3 regions of the Synechococcus sp. CC9616 genome follow, and region 3 is predicted to be linked to each of the others. Evidence: predicted binding sites of a transcription regulator. Region 3 holds the regulator's gene; each other region holds the start of a gene.
What was found. The regulator NtcA, encoded in region 3, controls nitrogen genes in cyanobacteria. The targets are predictions, from matches to a motif close to GTANCNNNNGNTAC.
Positions count from the first base shown of each region.

Region 1: ureE (urease accessory protein UreE) is a predicted target of NtcA. The motif match lies at 6,127-6,140, and genes of this name have one in related genera.
Region 2: SYN9616_RS16395 (DUF4278 domain-containing protein) is a predicted target of NtcA. The motif match lies at 1,566-1,579, and genes of this name have one in related genera.

Region 1 covers NZ_KI911558.1:1,957,250-1,967,245, reverse strand. Annotated here, with positions in the region: gene SYN9616_RS0111285 (circularly permuted type 2 ATP-grasp protein) at 1-1,019, opposite strand, end outside; gene SYN9616_RS0111280 (alpha/beta hydrolase) at 1,190-2,773, shown strand; gene ureC (urease subunit alpha) at 2,776-4,485, opposite strand; gene SYN9616_RS0111270 (urease subunit beta) at 4,489-4,809, opposite strand; gene SYN9616_RS0111265 (urease subunit gamma) at 4,821-5,123, opposite strand; gene SYN9616_RS0111260 (urease accessory protein UreD) at 5,142-6,077, opposite strand; gene ureE (urease accessory protein UreE) at 6,191-6,643, shown strand; gene SYN9616_RS0111250 (urease accessory protein UreF) at 6,643-7,314, shown strand; gene ureG (urease accessory protein UreG) at 7,314-7,925, shown strand; gene urtA (urea ABC transporter substrate-binding protein) at 8,033-9,361, shown strand; gene urtB (urea ABC transporter permease subunit UrtB) at 9,465-9,996, shown strand, end outside.
Region 2 covers NZ_KI911558.1:1,013,566-1,023,561, reverse strand. Annotated here, with positions in the region: gene SYN9616_RS0105950 (YccF domain-containing protein) at 1-297, opposite strand, end outside; gene SYN9616_RS0105945 (NAD-dependent epimerase/dehydratase family protein) at 394-1,251, shown strand; gene SYN9616_RS16395 (DUF4278 domain-containing protein) at 1,664-1,828, shown strand; gene SYN9616_RS0105935 (hypothetical protein) at 2,183-2,404, shown strand; gene SYN9616_RS17170 (hypothetical protein) at 2,665-2,931, shown strand; gene SYN9616_RS0105920 (hypothetical protein) at 2,931-3,203, shown strand; gene SYN9616_RS0105915 (hypothetical protein) at 3,205-3,525, opposite strand; gene SYN9616_RS0105910 (DCC1-like thiol-disulfide oxidoreductase family protein) at 3,562-3,945, opposite strand; gene SYN9616_RS0105905 (hypothetical protein) at 3,945-4,316, shown strand; gene SYN9616_RS0105900 (cadherin-like domain-containing protein) at 4,334-6,220, opposite strand; gene SYN9616_RS17900 (hypothetical protein) at 6,806-6,970, opposite strand; gene SYN9616_RS0105885 (hypothetical protein) at 7,093-7,275, shown strand; gene SYN9616_RS0105880 (hypothetical protein) at 7,333-7,545, shown strand; gene SYN9616_RS18090 (hypothetical protein) at 7,598-7,723, shown strand; gene SYN9616_RS15300 (hypothetical protein) at 7,995-8,168, shown strand; gene SYN9616_RS17165 (hypothetical protein) at 8,315-8,593, shown strand; gene SYN9616_RS0105855 (hypothetical protein) at 8,679-8,927, opposite strand; gene SYN9616_RS0105850 (uridine kinase) at 9,088-9,702, shown strand; gene SYN9616_RS0105845 (2Fe-2S iron-sulfur cluster-binding protein) at 9,727-9,996, shown strand, end outside.
Region 3 covers NZ_KI911558.1:2,359,755-2,369,750, forward strand. Annotated here, with positions in the region: gene pth (aminoacyl-tRNA hydrolase) at 1-107, shown strand, start outside; gene SYN9616_RS0113165 (DUF3146 family protein) at 104-361, shown strand; gene SYN9616_RS0113170 (resolvase) at 339-776, opposite strand; gene SYN9616_RS0113175 (DUF3084 domain-containing protein) at 773-1,966, opposite strand; gene ntcA (global nitrogen regulator NtcA) at 1,994-2,659, opposite strand; gene rph (ribonuclease PH) at 2,817-3,554, opposite strand; gene SYN9616_RS0113190 (cob(I)yrinic acid a,c-diamide adenosyltransferase) at 3,660-4,262, shown strand; gene dcd (dCTP deaminase) at 4,262-4,855, shown strand; gene SYN9616_RS0113200 (hypothetical protein) at 4,894-5,208, opposite strand; gene SYN9616_RS0113205 (calcium-binding protein) at 5,198-5,572, opposite strand; gene thyX (FAD-dependent thymidylate synthase) at 5,578-6,300, opposite strand; gene SYN9616_RS0113215 (thioredoxin domain-containing protein) at 6,357-6,911, opposite strand; gene SYN9616_RS0113220 (hypothetical protein) at 6,975-7,460, shown strand; gene SYN9616_RS0113225 (lytic transglycosylase domain-containing protein) at 7,428-9,485, opposite strand; gene SYN9616_RS0113230 (hypothetical protein) at 9,539-9,742, shown strand; gene glmM (phosphoglucosamine mutase) at 9,849-9,996, shown strand, end outside.

The sequences.
Region 1 (9,996 bases), 400 kb from region 3:
TGATCCATGTAATAACGAATGATTGTCGGTAGATAGGCATAGATCAGTTTGTCGTCGGCAACGCCTGTTCCAGGAGCGTTGGCGATGGCAAGCCGTCCGTTTCGCATGATCTCCATCATTCCCGGAACACCCAGCATTGAGTCACGGCGAAACACAGTTGGATCGAGGAAGTCATCGTCGATCCGTCTGTAGATCACATCCACTGCTTCCAGTCCAGCTGTGCTGCGCATCCAGACACGGCCGTTTTCACACATCAAATCTCTGCCTTCGACGAGGCTGATCCCCATCTGTTGAGCGAGATAACTGTGTTCGAAATAGGCACTATTGAAGACCCCAGGGGTCAGCAAGACAACCTTGGGTGCATCACTCCATGGTGCGAGGTCCTGCAGAGTTCTCAGGAGGTGTGAGGGGTAGTCGTCGATCGGTTGAACCGTTCGCGTTCGAAACAGACTTGGAAACAGCCGTTTCATCACCCGTCGGTTCTCGAGGAAGTAGGCGACGCCCGATGGGCATCGAAGGTTGTCCTCCAGAACCCTCCATGTGCCCTCGCCATCGCGAATAAGATCCAGGCCTGAGATATGACACCAGCGATTAAGCGGTAACTGGATGCCCTTCATCTGGGGTCGCCATCCTTGGGAACTTTCCACGTCTTCACGGGGGATGACGCCGTCATTGAGGATGTGTTGGTCTCCGTAGACGTCGTTCAGAAACAGGTCAATGGCTTCGAGGCGTTGAAACAGGCCTTGCTCGAGCGTTGACCAGTCGTTGCGATGAATCAGCCGTGGCAAAGGATCGAACGGAAGGATTCGTTCTCCGCCCAGTCGCCCGCTGTCATTCAGTCGAAAAGTTGCGCCCAGCCGGCGCAGAAGATGGCTGGCGGATGCATGGGATCGATTCAGTTCCGACAGACCGAGTTGGCCGAGGGTGGAGAGCAGCGGCTCCAGATCGGCCCGGGGTGCCAAGCGTTTTCGACAAAAGTATTCGTCATATCCCTGTGTCGGCCGGTACTGAGTGAACATCACCAGTCGAAGTCTCGATCACATCAAAAAGTGCTGAACGATAGTTGCAGGTTGCAACAGCTACCGAACGGCTGATCAGTCGCTTGAACCGTCGACGGCATGGAGTCCTCTCACAGTCGGATGACACATTCGCGAGCTGTTTTTAGGGTCCCCACAACTGTGTCGATGTCATGAAGCGTTCATTTCTGGCAGTGATTGGCCTGTTTGCACTCGCTGCACCTGCCCTGTGTGCAGAGCGAATCAGTTTCCAGTTGGGTGAATTCGAACGGTCCCTATCGATTTCAGAGCTTGCCGTTTTTGCAGCGGGTGATCCTCCCGCTCCTGAACTGCGCGAGGCCCTCCGTTTACTGAAGCCATCCGAGCAAAAGGCGCTGCGCGGGGCCCTGAACCAGTCAGCTCCGGTGAATGCCGTGATGGCTTCGGATTACCTCGGAACAGCGCTGGGTCAACGAACCATCCAGCAACTTGCGAAGCTGATCAATCAGCCATCGAAGGTTGCGGAGAATGCGCTCACCTCCGCCTTGATTCTCGGAGCCTCAACATCTGGAAGCCTTCGCATCATCCCTGTGCTGGAGGCCTATCCCTTACCGAACCTCCCGATCAAGGTTGGCGCATTGACCTCTCTTCTGCGCACACTCAGGCAGGATTACAACCTTCAGAACAAGCTCTTTGAGCGGTTGTCGGGACTGTCTGGATCACCTGCCAGCGGACCTGATCTCAACTTGGCGGCTGTGAAAGGAAGCATCGGATTTCAGCAGCTGCCGTTCACGTTCGCGGGTCGTGTCGCCAAGAGCATCAAGTCCGCGCTTTATCTGCCAACCACCGCAACGGCTGACAGCAAGGCGCCCTTGGTGGTTCTCGTTCCTGGTTTGAACACCGACATGAATGCGCTGCTGTACGTCGGTGAGACGCTTGCCAGTCACGGCTATGCCGTAGCAGCTCTCAACTTGCCTTTCACCAGTGCAGACACGGTGACTGCAGCGATCGAGGGAAAAGGAGCCATTCCCCCTGCGAATGCCTGGTATCGCCAACCAACCACCGTCAGCGAACTGATTGATCAGGTAGAGCTGCGCTGGGGAACCCGTGTGGATACCAAGCGCGTTGGTGTTCTCGGTCAGTCCCTCGGTGGATACACCGTGACCGCCCTGGCTGGGGCATCGCTCGATTGGCCACACCTCGTGCAGGGATGCCGTCAGCTCGATGATCCGAACACGGTGGTGCTGAATCCAGCGATCGTCTGGCAGTGCACCGCTCCCAATCGGGTGGTGGAGCGCACGAGTTTTCGAGACTCTCGCGTCAAGGCGGCTGTTGCGGTGAACCCGGTGACCAATCCCATCTTCAGCAGTGCCTCCATGGCTCAGTTGGAGGTTCCGATGTTGGTCATCGCCGGCATGAACGATGTGTTTGCACCGCCGGTGTCGCAGCAGCTCAGTCCTTTCACCGCGATTCGACAGCCGGGTTCCGTTTTGGCTGTTCAGAACAACGGCACCCATCTCTCGTTTCTGGATGCCACGTCATCTCTGCCGCCAGTGATCACCGGACCTGATCAGCCGTTGGCTCGCACTGAGCTCAGGGGAATGGCAAAGCTGTTTTTCGACAAACATCTGGCCGGCCGCACGTCGACACCATCCCTGGCTCCTTCTGGTAACGGCAGTTTCAGTGTCGGCTCCGACCCCTTAACGCTGCTGCTCCGTTCCGTCCTGACCATGGAGCAGCTAGAGCAAGTGGAGCCGGGCCTGAAAGAGGTGCCTTGAGGTCAAAGCAGCAGATAGCGCTGGGCCATCGGAAGTTCCTCCGCGGGATCACAGGTGAGCAGCGTTCCGTCAGCGAAGACCTCATAGGTCTGCGGGTCCACACTCACGGAAGGCAATGCTGAATTAAGTTTCAGGCCGTTTTTCCCGATGCTCCGTGTGTCCTGCACCGCCATGCAGGTCCGTTCAAGCCCGAGTTGACGTTGGATGTCCTGGTCCATCGCTGCCTGGCTCACAAAGGTGAGACAACTGGAGGCCAGGGCTTTGCCGAAGGCGCCGAACATGGGACGCCCGTGGACTGGCCCCGGCGTGGGAATGGAGGCATTGGCATCGCCCATCTGAGCCCAGACGATCGAGCCGCCCTTGAGGACCAGGTCCGGTCGGATCCCGAAAAAGCCTGGTTTCCAGAGCACAAGATCCGCCAGCTTGCCGGTTTCGACGGACCCCACCTGGCTGCTGATGCCATGGGCCAGGGCTGGATTGATCGTCACCTTGGCGATGTAGCGCTTGAGGCGATGGTTGTCGTTGCGTGCGTTGTCTTCCGGAAGCGCGCCGCGCTGAACCTTCATCTTGTGAGCGGTCTGGAAGGTGCGGGTGATCACCTCACCCACCCGGCCCATCGCCTGTGAGTCGCTGGCAATGATCGAGAACGCTCCCAGGTCATGGAGGATGTCCTCGGCGGCAATGGTTTCGCGGCGGATCCGTGATTCAGCAAAGGCCACGTCCTCGGGAATCTTCGGGTCGAGGTGGTGGCACACCATCAGCATGTCGAGGTGCTCCTCGAGTGTGTTGCGGGTGTAGGGCCTGGTGGGATTGGTGCTGCTGGGAAGAACGTTCGCTTCCCCGCAGATCTTGATGATGTCCGGGGCATGGCCACCGCCAGCCCCTTCGGTGTGGAAGGTGTGGATCGTCCGTCCCTTGATGGCGGCGATCGTGTCTTCGACGAAGCCGGCTTCATTCAGGGTGTCGGTGTGAATGCACACCTGCACATCCATTCGATCAGCCACGGACAAACAAGCATCGATTGCTGCTGGCGTGGTGCCCCAGTCCTCATGCAGCTTCAGGCCACAGGCACCGGCTCGAACCTGTTCTTCCAGAGCCTCTGCTGTGCTGGCGTTGCCTTTCCCAAAGAATCCGAGGTTCACCGGCAGACCCTCAGCCGCCTGAAGCATGCGGCCGATGTGGAAGGCGCCGGGTGTACAGGTCGTGGCGTTCGTGCCGGTGGCTGGACCGGTGCCGCCGCCCATCAGAGTGGTGACGCCACTGGCGAGGGCGGTTTCGATCTGCTGGGGGCAGATGAAATGGATGTGAGTGTCGATGCCGCCGGCAGTCAGGATGTGACCTTCTCCAGCGATTGCCTCGGTTCCAGGGCCCACAACAACAGTGACCCCCTCCTGGGTATCGGGGTTTCCAGCTTTTCCGATGCCGACGATGCGGCCGTCTTTGAGGCCGACATCGGCTTTCACAATGCCCCACCAATCGAGGATCAGGGCATTGGTGATCACGGTGTCGACGGCACCGTCAGCTCGTGAGGTCTGGGCCTGGCCCATGCCGTCACGGATCACCTTGCCGCCGCCGAATTTCACTTCATCGCCGTAGACGGTGAAGTCCTTTTCCACTTCGAGGATCAACTCGGTGTCGGCGAGTCGAAGCCGATCCCCGGTGGTGGGTCCATAGGTTTCGGCGTAGGCCTGGCGGGAGATGCGGAAAGGCATGGATCAGGCGTCGAGGGGTCCGTTGATTTGGCCGTTGAAGCCGATGGCACGCCGATCGCCGGCGAAGGGGATCAGATTCACGTCACGGCTGTCACCCGGTTCAAATCGAATCGCCGTTCCGGCTGGAATGTCGAGCCGCTGTCCGCGAGCGGCTGCACGATCGAACTGCAGGGCAGCGTTGGCTTCAAAGAAATGGAAGTGGGATCCCACCTGCACCGGACGGTCGCCGCTGTTGGCGACGTGGATGGTGGTGACAGGGCGTCCCGCATTGAGTTCGAGTTCGCCTGGTTCAGCGAGCAGTTCGCCGGGAGTCAAGGGTGACATTGAGTAGTGCCTCAGCGAATCGGATCGTGCAGGGTGACGAGCTTGGTGCCGTCCGGGAAGACCGCTTCGATCTGCACCTCGTGCACCAGTTCGGAGACCCCCTCCATCACCTGGTTCTTGCTCAGCCAGGTGCTGCCGTCCTGCATCAGTTCGGCAACGGTTCGGCCATCACGGGCACCTTCGAGAACAAGAAAGCTGAGCCAGGCCACAGCTTCGGGATGGTTGAGCTTTAGGCCCCTGCCAAGGCGGCGTTCCGCCAGTAGTGCAGCGGTCACGATCAGGAGCTTGTCCTTTTCCTGCGGACTGAGATACATGGAGAGCCTCGCTCTTTTTCAGTTTGTCCCTGCTGTTGCCGTTTGAGCGTTTGATGTGAACGTTTGTCGTCGTAACGGCTCTTCCTGCAAAGGCCAGACACGTGGAATTCGGGCTGGCTGAAGTCCTCGCAGGGATCTGGTTCGGGACCAGATCCGGCTGAACCAGAATCGTGCATCACGGCTGGAGTGGCCGGTGTACCGGGCGACCAATCCCTGTCGCAGTGCACCGCAGTGCATCACTCCTGCGAGGCCGCAGCGATCCTCCCGGGCCCCTTCGAGCAAGGAGGTCATCGTTGTTTTGTCGAGATGCATCGGTGCTGCCCAAACCAGGGTTCCGAAGACCGGTGCACCGGCAAGGCCGTGCACGCTCTCGAGACTGCTGCCGCCCAGCTCCAGTCGATCAACCATCTCCCAGTGGTGGTCATCGCCATCACTGCGCTGCAAGGCCAGGCTGGATCTCCAGCAGCCTCGCTCGAGGCTCTCGCCCGCCGCGGTCCGTCCCAGGCGCACGATCTCTGCACTGAGAAATGAGGCATCCAGAGGCAATGTCACCCTGAGTTGCTGCTCCAGCAGTGCGTCGGCGTAGAGCACAAGTTCCTGGGGTAACCACTCCAGGTCGCTGCCGGGTTGTAGTGAGCCCGTCACGCTCTGGTAAGACCAAGCGCCTTGCGGATGCAGCTGGCTGCGTCCCACTGAGCCGTACACCTTTTGAGCGGCAACGCTGGTGATCAGTGCTCGGCTGTTGGGCCTGAGCGTCAGATCGATGTTGAGACGATCACCGCCGACCAGTCCGCCGGCCGTGTGGAGCAACGGCAGTTCGCAGCGGCCATCGTCCCCCTGATCTGACCTGAGCAACTTGAAAGGTGCGCTGCAGCCACCTTGGTGGATGGTTCCATGCTCTGTTCTGAGGAACTGCAGCTGGCAGGAGCCATGCCACGGGTCAGGGCCGTTCATCGACGTGTTGTGTGGAGACCACATTCGGCACGGTCGATCGCACCAATCGGTAGCGATCCATACCAAATGAGAGGGTCGAGCTGGGCAGGCTCACGGAACCTGGATCGACGGGAATGGGCGAGACGGTGATTGTGCTTGAGCGGTGTCACGGTCAGCGCTCGGGCGCTGCACATGGCATGCAGCTGCCGCTTACGGCTGAGCAGCGCACGTCGTTGCGAGGTCGTCGTCGCACGCTCTGTGGTCAGGAGGTGTTGTTGCAATTGCCAAGGCAGGGCCCTTTGGCTCCCGGTGATCTTCTTTCCGACAGTCAGGATTTCAATCTTGTTCGTGTGATGGCTGCGAAGGAGAAGCTTCTGGAGGTGAGGGCGGAGTCGCCTCTGCAATTGCTTCAAGCTGCCTATCACCTGGGCAATCGCCACGTGGCGCTGGACCTGCAGCCGGATCGACTGCTGCTTCTGGATGATCCCGTACTGGCGTCGATGCTGCTGGGACGAGGCCTGCAAGTGCGCTCCTGTGAGCAGCCATTCCAGCCGGAGGGCGGAGCCTATGAACAGCACTATCACTGATGTCGGCACTGTCCCTGCTGCAGCTTGTGAGTCCGGCCTTGCCGGTTGGTGCCTTCAGTTACTCCGAAGGTCTGGAGGTACTGATTCAGGCCGCCACTCTCAGCGATGAGCGTCAGATTCAGGACTGGCTGGAAGCTGAACTGCGGCATGGGGCGCTTCGCCTCGAGGCGGCAGCGCTTAAGGGCCTGTCGGATGCCCTGCGGCAATGGAGGGCTCACGGTGATCAGCAAGCACGGCAGTGGCTGATCGATCAGGACTCCTGGTTGCTGGCGAACCGTGAGTCTTCTGAGGTGCGCTCGCAGCAGACCCAGATGGGTGCATCGCTGTTTCAGCTGATCAAGGAGATGGGGCATCCGCTGCCCCAGGCGACGCCGCTGAGCTGGCCATCAGCATGGGCCTGGTCCGCAGTCGCGCTGGACGTCTCCCAGTCCGACATGGTTGAGGGTTATCTCTACGGATGGGTGGCCAATCAGCTCAGTGCGGCGGTGCGGTTGCTGCCACTGGGTCCCTCCAGGGCGCAGGTCGTGCAGCAACGCCTGCTGCCGCTCATCTCTGAGCAGGCTGTCTGGCTGCAGTTGCAGGACCCCAGGCAGCTCTGGAGCCACGGGGTCGGTGCATCGATGGCTCAGCTTGCCCATGCTGAGTTGTACTCACGTTTGTTTCGAAGTTGATGAGCAGCAAGCTGCGTCTCGGTGTGGCTGGTCCTGTGGGATCTGGAAAGACGGCTCTTGTGGAGGCTCTTTGCCGCCGCTTGCGAAACCAGCTTCAGCTCGCCGTTGTCACCAACGACATCTACACCCAGGAGGATGCCCTCTTTTTGACGCGAGCCGGTGCTCTGGAGCCGGATCGCATCCGAGGCGTGGAGACAGGTGGTTGTCCTCACACCGCGATTCGCGAGGACTGTTCTATTAATCGTGCCGCCGTGGCGGAACTCGAAACACAGTTCCCCCACCTGGATGTGGTGTTAGTGGAAAGCGGTGGCGACAATCTCGCCGCCAGCTTCAGTCCAGAGCTGGTGGATTTGTGCATTTACGTCATTGACGTGGCTGCCGGTGACAAGATTCCCCGAAAAGGTGGACCGGGAATCACCAAATCCGATCTGCTGGTCATCAACAAGATTGATTTGGCTCCCATGGTTGGGGCTGATTTGTCTGTGATGGAACGGGATACCGACCGAATGAGAGGCAACAGGCCGTGGTGCTTCACAAATCTGTCGAATGGTGAGGGTTTCGAAAAAGTCGTCGCGTTTGTGTTGCAACAGTTACCGAATACAGCCGCTTGAGCGCGGCAGTTGCCAAAAGGTTGCTGATGATACAAAGGCTGTCATATCTGGTTCATACCGTCACGTTTCGCCTCACGGCGCATTCACCACAGTGTGTGTTCTTATTTATGACTTCTGCACTATCAAAGCGTTTGCTGGCAGCGTTTGCTGCGACAGCAGTTGGCGTAACCATCACCGCCTGTGGCGGAGGTGGCGGCGGCGGTGACACCGCTAGCGATGGCGGCGGTGGCGCCGAATTTGATGGAGAGATCAAAGTTGGCATCCTTCATTCCCTCAGTGGAACGATGGCCATCTCCGAAACAACCTTGAAAGAGGTCGAGGAACTTGCCATCAAGGAGATCAACGAGTCAGGCGGTGTTTCCGTTGACGGCAAGAGCTACAAGATCGTTTACACCTCTGAAGACGGTGCCTCTGATTGGCCCACCTTCGCTGAGAAATCTCAGAAGCTGATCGACGCTGATGGTGTCGCCGTTGTCTTCGGTGGTTGGACGTCTGCCAGCCGTAAGGCCATGCTTCCCGTGTATGAAGCAAAAGATCACTTCCTCTTCTACCCGATTCAGTACGAAGGTCAGGAGTGCTCCAAGAACATCTTCTATACAGGTGCAGTTCCGAACCAGCAGGCAGAACCTGCTGTGGATTGGCTCTTCGAGCAGTTTGCCGACAAATACGGCAAGAAGGTTTACCTCGTGGGCTCCGACTACGTCTACCCACGCACAGCAAACACCATCATCAAAGAACAGGTGAAGAGCCTCGGTGGTGAAACCGTCGGTGAGGACTACATTCCTCTTGGCAACACAGAAGTTGCTCCGATCATCGCCAAGATCAAGAAGGAGTTCCCTGATGGCGGAATCATCATCAATACATTGAACGGCGACTCCAACGTCGCACTGTTCAAGCAGTTCAAGGCTGCGGGTATCACTCCTGATAAGTACCCGATCATGTCCTTCTCCATCGCAGAAGAGGAGATCCGTCAGATCGGACCTGAGTATGTGGGTGACACGTATGCCGCCTGGAACTACTTCATGTCCCTCGGAACCGAGGCTTCCAATACGTTCAACGATGCATTCCTTGCGGAGTATGGCGACGAACGGGTGACCAACGACCCGATGGAATCGGCCTACAACATGGTTTATCTGTGGAAGGCTGCCGTTGAGAAAGCAGGTACCTTCGAGGATCTTGATGCTGTCAGAAATGCACTGATCGGTATCAAACTCGATGCTCCTCAGGGCCCGATTGAGATGTATCCCAATCACCACATCTCTCAGACGGTTCGTATCGGACAAGCAAAAGAGAATGGTCAGTTTGAGATCCTCTGGGATAGCAAAACCCCCGTTGCACCGATCACCTGGAACCAGTACGTGCCTGAAACCAAAGGCTTCAAGTGCGACTGGACTCTTGATCGCCCTGACGCTGGAAAGTTCAAAATGGACACCTGATCGTCCAGGCACCGGAAAGTCCAAGATGTAATTTTTACATCTGAAATAGTTTCTCGAGTGGGTCACAATTACATGTAGGCCCACTTTTTTTCTCTATGAACCGATGGAATTAATTTTCTCTCAACTCCTTGATGGCCTGAGTATTGGATCGGTACTCCTCTTAGCAGCGACAGGTCTTGCCATTGTCTTCGGTTTGATGGGCGTTATCAACCTCGCCCACGGCGAGTTGATGATGGTTGGAGCCTATGTGACATTTGTCACGCAGAACATGTTTCGTCCGTTAGGCGAGGGTGTTTTTCAGCTGTACTACCTATTTGCATTGGTTTTTTCCTTTGTGATTACAGCAATCGTCGGTGTTTTGCTGGAGCGCACGTTGATTCGCCAGTTGTATGGGCGCCCTCTCGAAACGCTCCTTGCAACCTGGGGTGTGAGTTTGGTTTTGATTCAGTTCATCCGTAGTGTTTCTACGAGCATGACGATTGGAATCGTTGTGGCTGTTGTACTTGGATTCTTAGCGTCACGTTTTTCACCAAAAGCGCTCAAACGTGCTGCTTTTTATCCATATCTTTCTGGAATTTTTTGGGTTGTTTCTGCAATTATTGGATTCGTAACCATTACCGCCTTATCTGGTTCAA
Region 2 (9,996 bases), 1.3 Mb from region 3:
CAGAGCTGAGCTGAGATGGCCGATCGCCAACCACCATCCCGCCACGACAAACCACAGAACATTCCCGATCAGCCCAACCGTGCCGGTTCCCAGGTCTCTCTGGCCAGTGAGCTGTTCTCTGTTGACGGCTTCGTAGCCGAAGGGCCAGAGGGAAAACTTGCCAATCACCCAGCAGCTTCTTGCCCAAGGCAATCCAATGATTGTGATCGCGCAGAGCAGAGAGGCAAGCCACCATCCCAGGGCCATCACAAGCCCCCCGAGCACGACCCAAATGACGTTGAGGACAGAACGAATCATGCAGGCAATCTCCTCCGGTGTTTCCAAGATGGCTGCATTGGATACGCGCCGCACCAATCCAGCTCGTTACGTTGCGTAAACATTCGTTGTCTAAAGATGGCCGGCCGTTTTGGAATAGTGGGTTGCGGCTACGTGGGAATGGGTGTTGCGATCAACGCCCGCAGTCGTGGGCTCGTGGTCACTGGCACCACCACATCCCCTACGAAACTTGCCCAGCTCTGCGATCTGGTGGATCACCCACGGATCTGCCGCGCTGGTGATCCCGGTGCCGACTACAGCTTCATCGAGCAACTGGATGGCCTTCTGATCTCAATCGCTCCCACATCGGAAGATGAAGCAAGCTCCTATGGAAGCGTCTTCGGAGAGGGCGTTCAGGCTTTGGTGGAGGCCATTGGGCGCCGCAGTTCCCGCACCCCTCTCCATATCACTTACCTCAGTAGTGCAGGGGTATACGGGGACAAAGCCGGTCAAACGATCAACGAGCTCAGTCCACCGGATCTCACAGACGCCACGAATGCCCTTCTGGTGCGAGCCGAAAACACGGTTTTGTCTTTGAACAGTGCATCCACGCAGGCATGTGTGCTGCGTCTTGGCGGAATTTATGGACCTGGCAAGGATATCCCTGGTTATATCCGCAGCGCTTCTGGACAACAGGTCCCCAAAAACGGCAACAACGTCAACGCCTGGATCCATTTCCTCGACATCCTTCGCGGTGTTTCATTCGCTTATGAACGTCGCCTTCAGGGGATCTACAACCTGGTGGACGACATGCAGCTGTCTCGCAGAGAGCTGTCGAACGAGTTGTGTGATGCCGAGGGGCTCGCTCCTGTGATCTGGGAGAACCATGATCGTGATGGAGCAAGGATTTTCGATGCCCGTGTGAGTAATGCTCGGCTCAAAAATCTCGGTTTCAACCTCAAGGTCAGTTCAATGCTGGACCCTGTGCCCGCCTGAATACATCGAGCCATTCCCGTTCAGATTAAATCTCTTGCTCCAGTCAATTCCAAACTTTGTGATGAATAATTTTTGAGATTTTTGCCTAAAAACGTAATCGGAAACAGTAACGAATCGAATATCTAGATGACAATTATGTTCCAGTTTTGTTGTGAGATTGATAGGGCAAAGTATTCACACTCCCGGATTCAGAAGTGGTGACGTTCAAGTTTTGAGCTGTTGTATGTTCGCCTTCTAAAGCCAGTTGCTGACAATTTGTGATGTCTATCGCGCAGGGGCTTGCCAGCCTTCCATGCAGGGTTTATCCATGGTTGGTAGCAACAACTACTAAAACGTTCACCTTGTTACCTAACAAGGCGCAGCACGACTCAGGCCATGGAACGGGGGCTTGGGCTGATTCCGAGATCATCTGATGCAACTCACTTTCCTCGGCAACACCTACACGCGCCAGAACGATGTTTCGGCGAAATCCCTGGTTCAGCTCACCTATCGCCGCAGCGTTTATCAGGCCAACCGTGAGGCCGTTTCATTCACAACGCCACGGCTTACTTATCGCGGCGTCTCCTATTTGCGCTGAGCGATCGGTCCTGCGTTTTAGGGGCCCTGTCCTGCCCGACAGGGCCTGCGTCGTGATCATCAGCGTCTTGGCCATCTTCAACAGCCTGAAGATCAAGGCAGCCTGAGCAGATCACCCGGCCTTTTAATCGCCAGTAATTCGCCATTGACCGCTCAATTTGCATTCCGCAGCGGTGGCAGGCGAACAAGGGTGACATCAGTAACGACCCTCTTCGACCTGCACTCATGATGCCGTTCCACGGATGTTTCTGAAGGGTTGATCAGCAACTGCGCGAAGCGATTTTCCTTTTGTGTATCAAGACGGACAATTAAACTCGTCTGCCTGAGTCCTAATAGGTTCAGCTTCGCAGATGTCTTGGACCTGGTTGCCACTTCCACACACGTCCTAGGTCTGTTTCGTCTGACGGCCCCCAGCGTTCTGGGAACCCTCTGGCTTCAGACCCACTTTGCTGACTCTGAATGGGACGCCCTGCTTAATGGAGAGGCCAGCTTCGGTGTTGATTGCTTGAACGCCCTGATCCAGGACGCGCGTTCCGCTGGTCTGTCAGTCGAGCAAAGGGTTGTCGTTGAATCCTGAGAGCTGCCATTTTGATTGGCTCAATCGGAAGCGTGTCAGGACAAACTCACCTTGGACCTAATTGGTGTTTTGATAACGGCTTGGATTCAAATGGTTCGTCAGAAGGTTATCGATTGATGCATCTTTTCTGGTGAATCTCTTGTATGAGGATGAAGACAAAATCCTTCCACGCTTGCTTCATCGAGTTGATGAGGGCCTGTTTCCCTGTTGATGCAGTGATTGTGAAGGAATTCGTGCTCGCATGATTGAGCTTGAGCTGGATGACAACCAATTCCCTTTATTGGTGGCATAACTCGATTTGTGAATGCAACGCGCTGCCAGCCACGCTGACCACCCAGAGCTTCCTACAACTACTGAGTCCTGTGAGACACCTTTTTGTGTCCGACGACTTTTGTTGTGAGCTGGCCTCTTCTCTGGCTGTAATGCTCCTCGAATTTAATGCTGAACTTGAGGAGTTTTGTTTTCAAATCGACAGCCTGGATCAGTTACAAGGTGCAGATCGCTCTGAACTTGAAGCTGTTCGTTGATGCTGGAGAAGATCAGGGCTGTCTTTGCTGATCCTCAGGTTGCAGATCTAGAGGGTCTTTACGACGCAATCAACGCTGCGAGGGATCTGGCGCCGGATTCTGATTTCGAAGCCTGTTACGACATCGTGATGGCCGAGGGTGGTCCCGAATCGGAGGCCTGGATTGCCTTCACGGTGCATACTTCCAGCCGTTTTGATATCGACCAGCAGCCAGATCCTGATCAGTTTCTTCAGGTTCTCAGGGAGAGATGTGACGCGCGTCGTCAGGAATGACTCAGCTTTCGGCATATTTGAGGGCTTTCAGGCTCATCACCATGTGCGTTCGCAGGCTGCCGAGAGCCATGACCTGCTTTGGCGTTCGGGTGCGAGAGACTTCATCCCCCTGGCTTTCCAGCCACATCAGAAGCTCCTTTGTCTGATCTGCCCAGGCAGACAGGGCTGCCCTCAACAGATCGTCTTCGTCGACTCGGCCTTCGCGAGCCAGTGAACCTTCGGTGGCAGCCTTGAGCAGTGCGTTGAGCTGGTGCTGGCTCAGGGCGTCAGGAAAAGCAGGATCGGAGTCGATACTTAAGCAAATCTGTAGTTCTTGATCCAACCGTAGGCCCGGACGGTCCCTCAGCGCCACTCGTTCTCAGATCCGCTCCTCATCGGGGTCTTCCGGTAGGCCTCGAGCGCTGAGCGAAAGTCGCCTTGCCAACAGCAATCCTGGGTACAACAGCAAGGAACGGGCATCGTCTCGGAACAGGCTCCGCAACAGTTGCAGCAACGGGTCGCCAGGCCGCATACGACGTGTCAGCTCTGCAATGGCAGCGCTGCCATGCCACGCCTGCTCGCCCTCAAGCAAGACAGCGCCATCAGCCAAATTCATGCCCCTGCGACGCAGTTCCTGACGCAAGGCCTGCTCGGCGCGTCCATCACGGATTTCAAGTTCGGGGATTCCGCCGGTGAGTTCACTGCGGAGTGCGAAATGACGGCAGAACGGGCAGCCGCCGTCGTAGACGAGGGTGAGACTCATTGCACAAGTTTGACGTGATTTGCATCGCCAACGTGGTGTTCGCTGCCCTTCTGCTTCTGGTCCTGGTTGTTCCTGCTCGGGCCGATTGGCTCTGTGATGGTGACCCGCTCAGCATCAAATTGATTCCTGGTGCAGTGGATACCAGTGGTCTTCCTGATGGGATCCCGAATTCAGCAGCTGGGACATTGCCTGGTGACGGCATCCTGATCAGCTGGCGTGGAGTCACGTTGCAGCTGCCACGTACGAACAATGCCGGCACCCCCAGCTACACCGATGGACGTTGGTGGTGGCGTGCCGAAGATCCTGAACAGCCTGAGTTCAAGGAGCGGCGAGGCGAGGTGACGTCTTATCGCTGCGAACCCCTTGCTTAATCAAACAGCCTGCCTGCTCAAACCAAGTTGGCGCTTGAGAGATCCGGTGCCTTGTTGAAGATTGCCAGAACAGCTCCACTTTTGCTGAAAATGGTGCTCAGATCTTCGTCGCTGCTCCAGGTCAAACCTGGGATTGCGCTGACATCCAATGTGTCCTTCTGGAGTTGAAAGTCCTTGATGCGAACCCAACCCTGTGGATGCAACTTGAACGTATCTGCGCCTGGTCCCCCAGTGACTTGATCAGGCTTGCGGCCATTGCTCCTGCCAGCTGCTAGTTCATCGTCGCCTTTGCCGCCGATGAGAACATCTCGGCCATTTCTGCCGTCCAGTCGGTCGTTCCAACGTGTTCCTTTCAGACGGTCGTCTCCATTCGTTCCGCGAATCGGCGCAGTGGTTTTTGGTTCAAGCGTGAACTGTTGTCGGATCTTTCGGGTTGCTCCCTGTCCGTCGTCGAGCACATATCGAATGACCACGTCACCATGGAATACCGGCTTGGCTTTGAACGTCCAAGACCGAGCGCCTTTCTTCGAGAATGTGCCTTGTCGGGACTTCAGATTGGTAGCGACCAGGGGATCATCATCTGGGTCGACATACCCTTGAACAAGATCACGGTTTCGAAGTCGATAGGTTTTGCCCTGACTACCAGAGGCCAGCTCGGCTGGGTCGCCAGATGGAATTGGTCTGTCGTTGCGAGGAAGAATCTCGAAACCATTGCTGGCCGAAAGGAGTTCACCACGTCCATCGATGACGTTGTAATTCAGATTGATAGGCCCATGGAAGTTCTCAGGAGCAGTGATGGTGTAACTTCCATCGGCATTTTCTTGGCTTTGACCAACAGAGCTGATTAATCCGTCAGCGGAGAGGAGGTCTCCGTCTACATCACTGAATCCCTGGAGCAGTTGTGCTCGACTGATGATGAAGGCAGTATCTTCGATTCCCGCTGGAAGAGACGCCTTGGCTCCGATGAGCACTGGCGCATCATTCACATCCACCATTGAAAAACTGTTGTTGGTGGATGTGTTGCCGCCAAAACCATCGCTGACGTTGTACATCAGCGTCACAGGTCCGCGATAATCTGTTTCTGGTATGAATGTGTAGCCTTGTTGATCTGTATTGCTGGTCAACGTCCCAGAAGAAGCAGTGATGTTGCTCACTTGCAATGAATCCCCTTCTGGATCGCTCCATCCCTGAAGTAAATCGCTGACGTTGATTTGATAGGTGATGTCTTCCTTGCCTTCTGGAAGGAGTGCCTTGCTGCCTATTAGTACCGGAGGATCGTTGATTTCCTCCCCCCAGATTGACTGAAGAGCGGCAATGTCGAGAACTGTGTAAGTCGTTGGTTGGATTCCGCTGGCCGGTAGGCCATAGGCCATCAGGGTTTGATCAACCGACGTGCTTGTGGTTGTTCCGTATTGGTCTCCGTCATCTCCGTCAAAGGGATGTTCGAGTCCTAGTGCGTGGCCTAGTTCATGAATGGCAGTGCTTTTCCAGTTGTTTGTGCTCTCGCCCCCATAACTAATATTGATGGAAACATCGTTGTAATCAAAATCTACAAAACTCGGTTCTGATTGAGTGCCGCGATATCTCCATGCCTTGGCATTTGTCCCTGCGGTATTCTCTTCCTGGCTTGAACTATGATTCATAATGCGAATATCAGCACTCAATTCGTCGCTCACGACTTGTAAATTCAGATTGAGCTTTTCATTGAGATTGTTGATGAATCTCGTTAAGTAGTCTTGCCCCTCGCGGCTGATCGGTAGTGCATCAGCGCTGTTCTTGCCAAAGCTGGTCGAGCTTCCCTCAGTGTCGATAAAAACGGATAGTGTGTTGTTTTGAAGCTCGGCGTATTTAGTTATTATGTATTTAATTTTGCCGTCTATAATTAGTTCTGGTGTTAAAGCCATGAATGAATATTGCGTTTCAACCGGTTTCTTTCAAGAAATCTAGCTGCGCTCAGCTGATTTCAATCCTGGCCCCACGGCACTCTCATCCATTTCTCAGTGGGTTCGCAGATGCCTCCACGGATCGGTCTAAGGGGGCTTGCAGTATCCAAAAGATGCCCTGCTTCCCAAGCGTCTGGTCAAACAAAACACCTGCAGAAAGCCTTCCGCACACTTGCTTCGAGCTGAATTTTGTGTTGCTGAGCCATGACTGAGTTTTCCACACGCTCGGTGTAAACCGTCGCAGCAGGCGTCTCGTGTAACTCGTTCCTTTGATGTCAAGAATCAAATGTGGCTTGCTGTCGATCACGCGAGATGAGCGTCATCCCGAGGGGTGACAGTTATTTGTTTGTTTTCTCGGTATCTTCAGTTACCGCAGGGCTTTTCCTGTATCCAGCTGATTGGCTGAGGATGGTTCGTTTTGGGTGCGTCTTCGAGGTCGGCTGGTTTTCCACGAGGGACATCACAGTCGTCTGCAGGAGGTCGATCTGGGCCGAGAAGCGCTGTGGAAAAGCTGTGAAAAAGGCTCTGCCGCTGCCCCTGAGCGGCTCAGGACATCCAAAAGCCTCCATGCATCACGGTTTCGAGAAATCCTGTTTCATCAACATTCGGCTCAGAGGCTGCTCGTTTGATCAGCTGTCTTGTTGGCGGTGTCCACCAGTCTCTGAGGCGATCCATCCAGCCATTGCGGCGTGGCCAAGGGCACGAGGTCATGTTGCTGCGGCTCCTTGTCCCAGTGGACCGCGCCAGATGTCGGCTGGCATGAGTGATTTGACTTAATCGACACCATTTCGTTCCTGCAAGCTGTCATCCTTTCTGAAGCCATTGATCTCGGCATGGACGCCGACGAACCGGTCACACCAAATACGGCTCTTGTTGTGGACCAGGAGGGTCGTCTGACCTATACGGGTTCAGACGGTCGCCGCAGGGTGATCGTTGGCGACCCCGAACTTCTTCGGCGGATCACTGAGCTGAAATCGACCGATGGCGATGTTTTTGAGGATGGATGCGGGATTTGAGCTGTTGTTGACGCTCTAGTACATCTGCACTAGAACAGTCGTACTAGTTCGGCCGCCATGACGTCCAGTTCCCCCTATGCCGCCTTCCGTGCTGAGGAGTGGATGCGCGCTTCGATGATCCGTCCCCGCAAGGTTTTCACTCCTGCCTGCACCTCGACGTCAGACGCTGATCGGCGCTCTGCGAGTGTTCCTGTTTCAGGTGCTCCGAACAGGCGGCCATCGATTGTTCAGGGCGAGCTGTTTCTGTTTCCTGTGATCGTTGGCCTTTGAGCCCATGGGTGCCCAGTTTCTGGCAATCTGATTTGGCATCTCAGGTTGTTCCATGCTGTTGTTTGCTTCTCAGACGGCTCCCGGTGGTCCTGCAGTCATTCTTCCGGCACTGCTGATTACTGGTTTGCTGGTTGCGGCGTCTCAGGCGTTTGTCCCCAAGAGCGACGCCAACGATTGAGTGTTGTTTCCTCGATCTTTTTTCACGTCCGGCCTAGTCCTTCCTCAGCCTCTGCTCACGTGTCATCGCTGACCCGTTCATACGGTGAATGGAGCGATGCAGAATCCATGATGAAGGTCTCTTTAATTATTCAACTCGTCTTGGCGGCCGCTGTACTCCAAGCGCTCGTCCCTCTCTCCACCGTTTCCGCTTCTCCCGCGGAAAAATCCCCCATTTTGGGGATGGTGGAACCCTGAAAATCCATTAGAGATGGTTGGTATTGACCAACCAGATGCTTGATCCTTACGACTTAGTCCTGCTCGTGGATGGTGATCTGCACACCCTCAGTATTGAGGCGGGCGGGCATCGACAAGCCTGGGAGTTGGCTCGGCGCCGTTTTGATGATCGGGTCAGGGCAGTTGTCTACAGAGGGGATGATCCTCCAGATCTGACCGAGAACGGTTGAGCACGCTTTCCCTGCATGGTTCAGTTAATCCAAGGTGGCGTCGCTGATGAGCCGTTGTTTGGTTTGACTGTTCAGATACCGTTGATTGAGCTGTCAAGCTGGTTTTGAGGATTTCATTTGGATGTACCACCCCCTTGATCGCTGGATTGACGCTGCTCTCTTCGTCGATTGCCTGGGGGCAAATGCCGCCTACAAAAGTGTTTGCTGAACGGGATATTCCTCTGTCTGAAATTTTTTCTGAATGGGAGGGAAAAGGTCTTAATGGAGACATGTTCATCTGCTCATGTGATCGCATGAGCTGTGACACCAATCCGTATTGGCCTTTTCGTGTTTTTCGGGCTGGTCAGTCGATTCCCGTGCTTGGTGATTTCAACCGGAACATCGCTCGCAGCAACGGATTTATCTGTGCAATTCGCCCCAGATAAAGCAAAAACGGACTCATCAACCGATCAGGTGATGAATCCGTTTGTCAGAGAATTATCTGTTCAGGGGATGTGGTGAGGCAGCCCCTCAATACAGGCCGTAGCTCACGCCGCGATAGCGAAGATCCCGGCCTCTGGTGGCCACCTGATTGCAGTTCTGGTTCACGTAGCTCGCGCCCCGATATGTCAGTGACCGCTGGCTGCCTGCTTGCCCCAGCTGGGAATGGGTTTGATCGGTATGGGCCACGGCTCTGAAGGCTTTGGCCATTTGCTTGCGGGCTTGCTCCAGGGCCTTGTTGCGTACGGTCCGGGATTTGATCAGGTTCAGGGTGTTCATCGTTCACTCCGTCTGATGCCCAGGCCCCCGTTGCATGGCTTGGGACTGACTGCGGCCCCTTTGGGGACCCAACGTCCGTGCATCATAGACCATTTGGTATCAGTTGCTACCTTTTTTGCCGCTCGGATCTGATCCAGTCGGTTGACTCTCCCCCGGCCAGATGAGCGCTGATGCGCCGGTCTTTTGTATCTGTGGCCCTTCAGCGGCTGGGAAGACAAGCTTTGCGGCTGCCCTGGACGTACGCCTTTCTGCAAGGGGGATCGCTGCGCTTCGCATCGCCTGCGATGACTATTACCGATCGGATTGGACACCTCATCCCTTATTTGGTTACGACACCGTTGATGCTGTTGACAGCGAAGCGCTGGTTGAGGATCTGCTTAAGGCAGTGCGTGGTCAGGCCACGTCGTTGAGGCGATACGACATGCGAACCCGACGTGTTGATCGTCGTCCTGTTACGGAGCCCTATGACCTGATCGTTCTGGAGGGTTCCTATGGACCTCAGATGTTGGTAGGGACTTGTCCGCTAGCCAGCCTTGTCTATCTCGATGAGTCGTTGCTGTTACGCCTTTATCGCCGCTTGCGTCGTGATGTGAGCCAGCGCAGCCGGCCGCCGCGTTATGTGATTCGCCAGATGTTGCGCGAGATGCTCCCGGGTGAGCGGGCTTTCATTCATCCATTGCGGAAGCAAGCCGATCTGGTGGTGCGAGATCAGGTCCGTGGCCTTGAAGATCTGCTTGTGCAAATGGACCGTGCGTTCAAACCAGACTCTGGCTAAGACATAAACACTTTCACGAACACAATGGCTACCTACAAGATCACGATTGAGGGAGGATCCTCTTTCGAGTGTGCGGATGACGCCTACATCCTCGATGCAGCCGAGGAAGCAGGGGTTGATCTGCCCTATTCCTGCCGTGCCGGAGCCTGCTCCACTTGTGCAGGCAAGTTGATAGAGGGTGCTGTCGACCAAACTGATCAAAGTTTTCTGGACGACGATCAAATCGAACAGGGTTTCGCTCTGCTTTGTGTCAGTTATCCGACATCTGATTGCACCATTCAGGCCAATGCTGAG
Region 3 (9,996 bases):
TGAATGAAGTGCTCGATGGATTGCAGCTGATCCAGCGGGTCGGCATTGAGCGAGCAGGGAACAGCATCAATGCCTTTCGCCCCGAGCATCACTCCGCGCAGCGATGACGGCACTTCCGGCGACCACAGCCCATCTCAGGGTTCTGAGGCAATGTTTTCTGGATCAATGCCTGGAAGGAGAGGTCATTGCCGGGGGGTTCCAGTGGCAGTTCAGCTGGTTTTTTGATCGTGGAGAACTCACCGTTGAACCGTCGCTTGGACGGGCCCTGATTCAGGACGCGTTGCGTCGCTTCCTGGTCCGGGCTGATTACCGATTGGAGCCTGGTGGTGACTATGTCTTCACCGTTCGCGCACGCTTCTGAGGGGTGCTTGCACCTGCCATGAACAGGTCAGGTTCAGATAAGCCTCCACCATCACCAAAGCTGCAACGGCATCGAGGGGAACCGGCGGCACTCTCAGTCCTTCGGGAAGGAGTCGGGTCAGACCCGTAGGTGGCCACAGCTGCCAGTACCGCTGACGGGCCTTCAAGGTTGTTCCGCGTTCATTGACCTGAACCAAAGTGGTGAGATCCTGCAGCGGCTCGATCCAGGTTTTGCTGCCCGTCCCATCTCCCATCACGATCATCTCCAGATCGCCGCGCTGCCTCCATTTGTTCAATGTGGTAAGCACGGCTTCAGGGACCAGCACATCACTGTCAAGCACCTGGGCTGAGTCGGTCGTCACTAGCACCAGGCCGCACTTGCTTCGGCCTGGATCGAAACCGACCACTCTTGTCATTGGGCGAGTTGAATCAACACCATCACCGGGTCAGCGCTCTCACTGGTGCGAGCCGCCACAACCTGGAGATTCACCGATCCGGATTCACGATTCACCAGCTGTTGTCCGAGCTGGCTGAGGGCATTGGGATCGAATTGCAGACCTTCAGTCAGCGAGCCCCGTCTCCTCACTTCGGCGAAAGCCGATGCAAGCAGAAGGTTCATGCTGGTCCGGATGGTGTCGGGTGATCGCTGGGCTGAGTCCAGAGTGGCGCTGGCCAACACTTCTCCCTGACGGGCGACGGTGCGATTGGGGCGGACATCAGGAATGGCGTAAACGATGCTCTCCCCTCGCAGCACGTTTGTTGCGGAGCGCATCGAAACCACCCAGGTTCCAGGTTTGCTGATCATTTTGCGGAGCCTCTCCACATCGCTTCGGGGGACAAGGATGATCTGCTTTTCAGGTTTGTCGCCAGGTAAAACCCGGCTGTAGGCCGTCAGATTCGCTTCACGCAGCAGGCGATCGATCACCTCTTTGGCCTGGCTGGGATTCTCCAGCTGCACCGTGGTCCTTGCCAGGGTCTGACCGCTGCTGAGAGCAACATCCCCTCGCCGCAAGGCGATCAGATTGCGTTCCAGCTGTTTGAGTTCATCCTCCCCAGCACTGATGCGATTGCGGACTGCCGCAAGCTCTGTTTCGGTGCGTCGAATATCGGCGTCACGCGCTGCGATGTCTTGACTAAGCCGATCCCGTTCGGCTTCCAGGGTTTGGCGTTGCGCCTGCAGTGGTTCCAGTTCTTCGCGTAGCTGAGCAGCCTTTTGCTTGGCTTCACCGAGTTTCGTCTCCACTTCCTGGGTTTGCGCACGGGCAGTGCGCCGGTCCTGTTCAGCGGAGGCGAGGGCGCTTCTGTTTTTTTCGAGTTCCGCCAGGTTGGCTTTGAGCTGTTGCCGGCTTTCGCTGAGCTTCTGCTGCAACGCATCGAGTTCAAACAAGCCGACGCGCAGCTGTCGACTGACCAGCAGCATCAGGCCGAGGGAGAGGGCACTGATCAGGCTGCCGGTGAGCACGGTGATGACCACGGCCGTACGGCGTGGTCGCATGTTGAACAAGCTGAGCCGGGCTTTGCCGACCCGGCTACCAAGTCGATCTCCGAGGGTGGAGAGCACCCCACCGAGGACGAGCAGCGACAGGATGAGAAGCCAGCCGCTCACCGGCTCCTCCCTGCTTGCATGAACGGTTCAGCTGAACCGCTTGGCCAGAGCGATTGGATCCAGCACTGTGATCTTCTTGCGATCAATCTGCACCAATCCGGATTGGCGCAAGTCTCCCAGCAGGCGGGTGATTGTGACGCGGGTTGATCCGATCGCTTCGGCGATCGCCTGGTGGGAGAGGCGCAGATCGATCGTGATGCCCATGTCATCGGGCACGCCGAAATCACGGCAGAGCACTAGCAGAAAACTCACCAAACGGGAGGACATGTCCCGGTGCGTGAGTGTTTCAATCATCGTTTCCGTCTGAAGAATCCGACTGGAAAGGCCTTGTAGCAGTCGCAGGCCAACGGCGGTGTCTGCCTCGATTGCAGTGCGAACGGATGCGGCCGGCGCCGTCACCATCTCAACGCGGGTAAAGGCAACAGCGTGATAAAAGCGGTCGGACCGGTGTCCCGTCAGCAGTGAGAGCACCCCGAACAGACTGTTTTCCCGAAGCAAGGCCACGGTGATCTCTTCTCCGGACTCATAAACGCGAGACAAGCGCACCGCACCACGGCGGATCAGATATACCCGTTCTGCTGGATCGCCAGGAAAAAAAATCGTTTTATTGCGTTCCACCAGTTCGCTGCTGGCACCGTCGAGATCGCGGATCACATCAAGCAGTGAACGGCTCGATGGAGCCTGGGACCCCATTGTCGAAGGGGGCACGGTTGGGGAGTAACGGGTGAAACCACTGCTGGCTGCATTCATGGTTTCGCCGCTGTCCCGTGCTGACTATCAGGAAGCTAAGGATCGACGAAGGTTCATCCTGTAACAGTCATTACTATTTCCCGGCCGCGCTCCAGGCTCATCAGGTTCTGACATCGGCGTAGGCCTGCCTCTGGGCGGTGAACAGCTGCTGTAAGCCGGGTTCAGCAAGATCCAGGAGCTGATTGAGTTGCCCCCGGCTGAACGGAGCTCGTTCGGCTGTGCCCTGAATTTCAAGCAGCCGCCCGTCAGATGCCATCACCACATTTAGATCCACCTCAGCCCGACTGTCCTCGCTGTAATCAAGGTCGAGCAGGCCTCTCCCGTCGACAAGACCGACTGATACAGCTGCCACCTGGTTGATCAATGGATCGCGTTCCAGCAGGCCCTGTTGGAGCAGAGCATCCGTGGCTTGACGCAGTGCCAGCCAGGCTCCGGTGATGGCCGCTGTTCTGGTGCCGGCATCCGCCTGAATCACATCGCAGTCAATCAACAGGCTGCGCTCGCCAAGGGCCTGCATGTCCACAACGGCACGAAGACTTCGAGCGATCAGACGCTGGATTTCCTGGGTGCGACCCGACAGCTTCATGAGTTCTCTCGGCTGGCGCTCAGGAGTGGAGCCAGGCAGAAGCCGGTACTCAGCGGAAACCCATCCCAGTCCCTCTCCCATACGCCAGCGGGGCACCTTGTCCTCAAGACAGACGCTGCAAAGCACCGACGTCTGCCCCGTCTGAACGATCAGCGAGCTGAGCGCAAATCCCATGGGATTCCAGCTGACGCTGAAGGGTCTCAAGTCGTTGATGTTGCGGCCGTCTCGGCGAGAAGCAGGGTGATCACTCATGGAATGATTCGACAGCACACCACAGGTGGTGTCAATGGGCTTGATCCTTGTGATCTCGCCGCTACATTCAAGGTCTTCCCGGGTATCCGGTTGACCATCACCTCGATGACCGCCAGCCTGAAATCCACGCGCACCCCATCAGCGGAGCTTCCAAGCCAGAGCTCTCTGGCAAGAGAACAAGCCGCTTTGCTGCCTCTGGCGACGGTTCCCTCGAGGGTGCCCCTGCATCTTGTTGAGCCTGAAGGTCAGCTGCAGGTGCACACCGCTCCGTATCGGGGCAGCTTTTCAACGGTGTTCAGTCAGGCGATGCGTGCAGCTGGGCTCGGCAGTCGTGTTCTGATTGCGCAATTTCTCAAGGGCGGAGTACAGCAGGGGCCTGGCGGCTGCGTCAATCTCTGCGGTGGTTTGGCCTGGTTGCGGCCTGACGTTCAGGCCTGCCTATCTGAAGCCGGTGTCGAGCAGGCCAGGCCTGCGGTGGAAGCCGTCTGGAACGACTGTCGTCATCACTTGATGCAAGGCGATCTCGACCAACTGGTGCTTGATGAACTGGGTCTTGCTGTGGCACTGGGTTACCTCGATGAACAGGAGTTGGTCGACTCCCTGAAGCAGCGGCCTGGTTCGATGGATGTGATCATCACTGGGCCCGCCATCCCAGCCAGCGTGATGTCGATGGCGGATCAGGTCACTGAATTGCGACGAGGTTTCTGATGCTGAAATGCGATCGCTGGATCACTGAGCAAGCTGCTGAAGGAATGATCACTCCCTTTCAAAAGGGTTTGGTGCGTCATCTCGATCCCGAAAATCGTGAGCGTCCCGTTCTCAGCTTTGGCTGCTCCTCCTACGGCTACGACCTCAGGCTTTCACCGCAGGAGTTCATGATTTTCCGGCACGTCCCCGGCACTGTGATGAACCCAAAGCGCTTCAATCCGGCCAACCTTGAGCCGACCCCTCTGCATGAGGACGAGGATGGCAGCTACTTCATCCTTCCGGCTCACTCCTATGGCCTTGGAGTGGCACTGGAGAAGCTGCGGGTTCCTCCCAACATCACAGTGATCTGTCTCGGGAAGAGCACCTATGCACGGCTTGGAATCATTGTGAATACCACCCCGGCTGAAGCCAGCTGGGAAGGGCACCTCACTCTCGAATTCAGTAACAGTTCTGGCGCTGATTGCCGTATTTATGCCAGTGAAGGCATCTGTCAGTTGCTGTTCTTCGAAGGTGATCCCTGCGACACCACGTACAGCGACCGCGCTGGCAAATATCAGCATCAACCTGAAAAGGTCACACTGGCCAGGGTTTGAACCCCCTCCAATCGCGTTTGATTGAAAGGGACTGTGTGTTATTCGCCGACCAAAATATTGTCTTCACTCAAAGGTGTGCTGTTCGGTAGATCGGCAATGATTCCTCCTTGGTTTTTATTGCAAAATCCTTTTGAGTTTCCGTTCCCATCTACATAAACATCTCCCTTGGGCTCGAAATAAATAAGATCAATCCCCTCGGCTGATGCCTTTTTAAATTCTTTTTTGTTGGTTGCGATAGCGATATCGGGCTCATAATCTTTCTCCTCTTCAAGAGTGTCAACAAGATTCTCAAGCGATTGACTTGTCAGTGTTTCTTTTTTATCGAGATTCGCGATTAATGGGTCATCGTTCATCGTTGCTGTTCTTGTCGACAAAGCCCGTCTCAGAATCATTGGTGTCGATGTAAAGCTCTCCCTTTGGCTTGTAGTAGACAAAATCGTGATCTTCTTTGGCAATCTTGTTGAGGTCCTTTTTGGAGTCTGCAACGCCAACATCCGGGTTTCCGCCGAGTTCTTGAAGGACGGAGTTGGTGATAATTGGATTAAAGAAAATCTGATCTGCAATGATGATTTGATCGCCTTCTTTGGTGTCGAAGTCCACCACTTGATCGGCTTTGCTCTTGGCGAAGGGCTCGTCACCAGAGAAGTAGAAGCGATCGGCGCCAGCATTGCCTTCGAGTCTGTCTTTGCCGTCACCATTGAGGCTTGGTTTGAGCAAACCGGTTAAGGCGCCAGCCGAGCCCGGTGCAGACGACTCTTCTCGTACCAGGCCGCAAATTCAGGTGACCAGCTCAGCAAGTGCGGCCACATCAGATCACAGAGCTGACGAATCTCCAGCTGGGCATCGAGCTTTGCCCTCAGATCCATGAAGTGCAGAAACGCCCTCAGGCTGAAACTCACCACAAAGTGCTGGCGGTAATCGAACGGCAGGATGCCCCGGGCATGCTCCTCGGCAAAACCCGCTTGCAGCAGATCGCGGTAACGCTCGGCGGCTGCCTGGCAGTGCTTCAGATCCAGCTGTCTTTGGTCATCTGTGTAGGCATATTTTTTGCCTTGCCGGTCTCGGTAGTCGCCAATCGGCCGCAGATAGAACACCTCTTCCAGGTCGAGGTTTCCATCGGCGGCTCGGCAGATGCGCTCGCCGGTGTAACGCATCGATTGCACATCGAAGCTGACGCCCACCCTGTGGGTGCGGGCCTGTTGCATCACCGAGTGGGGAAACCAGCCAACGTTCAACACGATTTGGGCATGTTCAAGAGGACCGTAGTGGCCCCGCTCTCCAGATAAAAGTCGCTTGATGCAGATCTCTCCAGCTCGCTGCTCATCGGGCCAGTTCTCACGATCTCCGGCGACAAATCCCTCGCTGTAGTCCTGGTGCATGGCGGCATAGACGCACTGCTGGGGATTGGGAGTTGCAGCGATCAGATCGACCCGGAAACGATCCATGGAGTTGCCGATACGTCTCTGCCGTGATCATGGCGGCCAGGAGCCGGCCACGCTCGTCAGCCGTGGCTTCGAGGGCCGGTGGTCGTTCCGGTTGTTGCCAGATCACTGCTACGAACTGGGCTGACACTGCCCATGCCCTGCAGACCAGGGAGAGCTTTGTCCAGGATCAAGGCTTCGCTGATGGCTTTGAGATCCTCTGGCTGCCTAAGGCCGATCGAGCGACCGCGTGGTGTGCCATCGGGGCCGAACAGATCAAGTTGCGGAATGCCGTTGACGTCGTAGCGGTCCACGAGGTCCTGCCAGCGCGGGTTGTCGACATTCACCATCACAACGTCCAACTTGCCTTGCGTGCTCCTTTCCAGGGAGAGCATTGCGGGTGCCATGGCCCGGCATGCCTGGCACCAGTCCGCATAAAACTCGATCACCGTCGGGCGGCCGTTGGTCAGGGCGACGTCCGGTTCCAGAGATCTCCCTGCCAGCTGTTCAAGAGGTGATTCACTTTGGAATCCACCACGCACGGCCACAAGCGTCACGGCCAGGCCGAGAGCGACGGCCAATAGAAGCAATTTCTGGGCCTGGCCCAGAAGTGGCTGTGGCGTGCTGCCGGTCATCAAAAGCACTGCGATGCCAGCACTCTGCCAGGCCTGATCGGTGGATGCGGCTAGCGTCCGGCCATGGTCGTTCTCCGGTTTCTCGTTCTGCCGCTTCGGGCACCACTGCTGCTGCTCCTGTTTGGAGTGGCTGTTGTGATGGGCAATCACTGGACCCTGCTTCAGCTGCATCTGGAGAACACACGCAACATCAGTGCCGAGCTCTTCTGGACCGTGGAGGTCACACAGGTTCTGGCCGTCGTGGTGATCTGCACCATGCCGGACCTGCTGATGCGTCAGGTCTCTCTGCTCATGGCGTCCAGTCGTGTCGTCAGCCTGGTGGTCACCCTGCTTCTGGTGATCACCCTCGGCATCTATTTGCTGCGGCTGAACATGCTGTCGGACATCCTGATCATCGCCACCTCGATTCTCCTGGCGCGCCTCGATCTCAGTCGCATCGGTGTCTGCCCGCCGCCTGCGATCACCGGATGTCTGTTGTTCGCTCTGGTGATCGGTGGCCTGCTGGTTGGATACCTCCTACCCAGCCCCGTCCTGTTCGCAGACACCTGAGCTCTGCCGGTCCGCGTAACGCAGCAGGTTGTCCATCACTTTTTTGGTGTAGTAGCGGGTTTCCGGATAAGGAATGCGTTCCACCCAGAGTTCCGGGGCTGTGTTGAGCTCGTCGTTGCGCCAGCCGCCGACTGTGCCTGGCCCCGCGTTGTAGCTGGCGATGGCCAGCAACGGGTGTCCCTGCCATTGCCTCAGCAACTGTTTGAGGTACGCAGCGCCAAGCCGGATGTTCAGCTCTGGGTCATCCAGTTCTTCCATCTCGAGTGGTCGGCCCGCGAGCTCCGCGGCCGTTGCCGGCATGAGTTGCATCAGGCCGGCAGCACCGACGACCGAACGCACGTCGGGGGTAAAGCGCGATTCCTGTTTGCTGATGCCGTACAGCAGATTCAATGACACGTTCTGGTCCTTGGCAGCGGACTGAAACAGACCACTGAACAGGCGTGGAGACTGGCTGCGTTGCAGACGTTCTCCCTGCTGGCAATTTGGATGGCGCCAGCGCAGGCTGAGCCGGAATAACTGGTCCAACCCCATCCATGGCTCTCCGACGGCGATCCTTAAGCGGCCCTCGACCAGTTGTTCCGGATAGGACGGCAACTGCCCCGTCTCGCTGCGGGCCTGCCAGTGGTCCCAGGCCTGATCCACAAGGCCGAGTTCCCAGAGCTGGTTCACGACCTGATCAGGACTGTTGAGTGGATCCCCGTCCATGGATGCTGGGCCGGGCAGGTCGGTTAGCTCCGGTTGAAGGTCCGGTCGTTGAAGGTCCGGCAGCGGAGTCTGGTTAAGGCGCCGATCCGCAAGCCAGCTGTAATACCCGGTTGGTTGCTGCTCAAGCAGCTGCTGCCAATGGGCACTGGCGTTGTCTATTTGTCCCAGTCGGTCAGCGCTGAAACCAAGCCAGAACAGTCGTCGGCCTTCGAGGGGGCTGGGCAGCGTTCCCTCGGAAAGTTTGGATAACAGGGTCTGAGCAGTCCCCCACTGGCCGGCCAGCAGAGCATCTCGCGATAGATCCCACTGCAGCTGCCAGATCGCAGGGTCATCAGGCCATTGGTCGATCACCCAATCCGCGCCCTGCCCCTGCGCCAGTCGGACGCGACCAGCCGCTACGGCCGGGGACGCCTCGGCCAGTGTGGTTGGCAGCGCATTGAGAAGCTCCGCCTTGGGGATCAGTGGGTCGCTGAGCAGTTCTGCGGCCTTGAGGCTGTTCGGGTGCTGCGGGTGTTGTCTGGTGAGCTTGATCAGTTGCCGTTCTCCACGGCGCTGTTGTTCACGATCGCCGCGCAGCAGTGTTCTGCCGAGTGCCAGAGCTGTATCAGGATCAGATTGGCCTTGCGGCAGGCATTTCTCAGCTGCTGCGGCATCTCCGAGCTGGGCCAGCCCACGCGCCAGTTGTTGACGCTCGTCGTCATCCGGAGACCAGTTGCCCTCGTCTTCGCAGGCGTCACGAAAACGACCCGCCGCGCCCGGCCAGCTCGTTCCCCAGCGGGCCAGATGAAGCGCCCCTCGATGGCCCTCTGTCTGCTCCGGTTCCATGGCTTCCGCAGCTGAGAGGGCTGCGGGATGGCGTGGTTGAAGCCTCAGAAGTTCAAGGAGAAGCTCAGGCTCAGAGGCGCCAAGCCGCTGTCGAGCCCAGGCTGAGGACGCTGATTCTGGAAAGCGTTTCAGAAGGCTGCGCCAGAGATCCGTCGCTCGCTGCTGCTGCCCGAGCTCTTCGGCGGTTTTCGCCGCAAGTTCCAGAGAGACAGCCGCGAGTGGAGAGTTCCCCCAGCCCTGGCCAGCCAGCAGCCTGGAGATCACGATCGCGTCATCACGATCCCGGGCAGCCATCCGCAAAGCGGCCTCTCGGCGCTGTTGTGGATCGATCGACCATCGATAACTCCTCCAGAGCTGTCCGCTTTCGGTCGTTGCTGATGCCGTGTGCTCCAGATACCACTGCCGCACCCACTGCTGACCAAGCCATGTCGCTGTGAGGGCGCTGGCAGCGGTCCCAAGCAACAGCACAGCTCCTAGTCGAGACCCAGCTGGCACTTGTCAGCCTGAAGTGCTGTCATTCTGATTGTCCTCCGCCAATCGGGCCGGCGATGTCGTCCAATCGATCCGCGGCCCGTCCAGGCCGCTGGCAACGCTGGCGGACCTTTGCGCTGGTCAGCATCGCCTTGCTGGTCTGGGGCCTGCGCTGGTTGTGGCCACTGCAGGGATGGCCCGGCTGGATCGTTGTGCTGCTCTTCGCCTGGGCGGGTCTTGAGCTGATCCGGCTCTGTTGGTTTCCCCATCGTTGGCGATGAGCCGGCGCCTGGGTCGGCCTCCGATGAACGGGCAGAGCGTGACCTGTCCCTTGCTTGTTTTTTAGATGGGGCAAGGCTTTTAAGCTGCAGTCCACGAATGAGACCCATGGTTCAAGGAGTTGTGTCTCCGATCGGCCCTTCGCTTGGGGCTGCTGTTCCAGGGTTTGGAACCGATGGCATTCGGGGCAGGGTTGGTGAGGTTCTCACCCCTGCGCTCTGCCTTCAGATTGGGTACTGGTGTGGACGGATCCTGC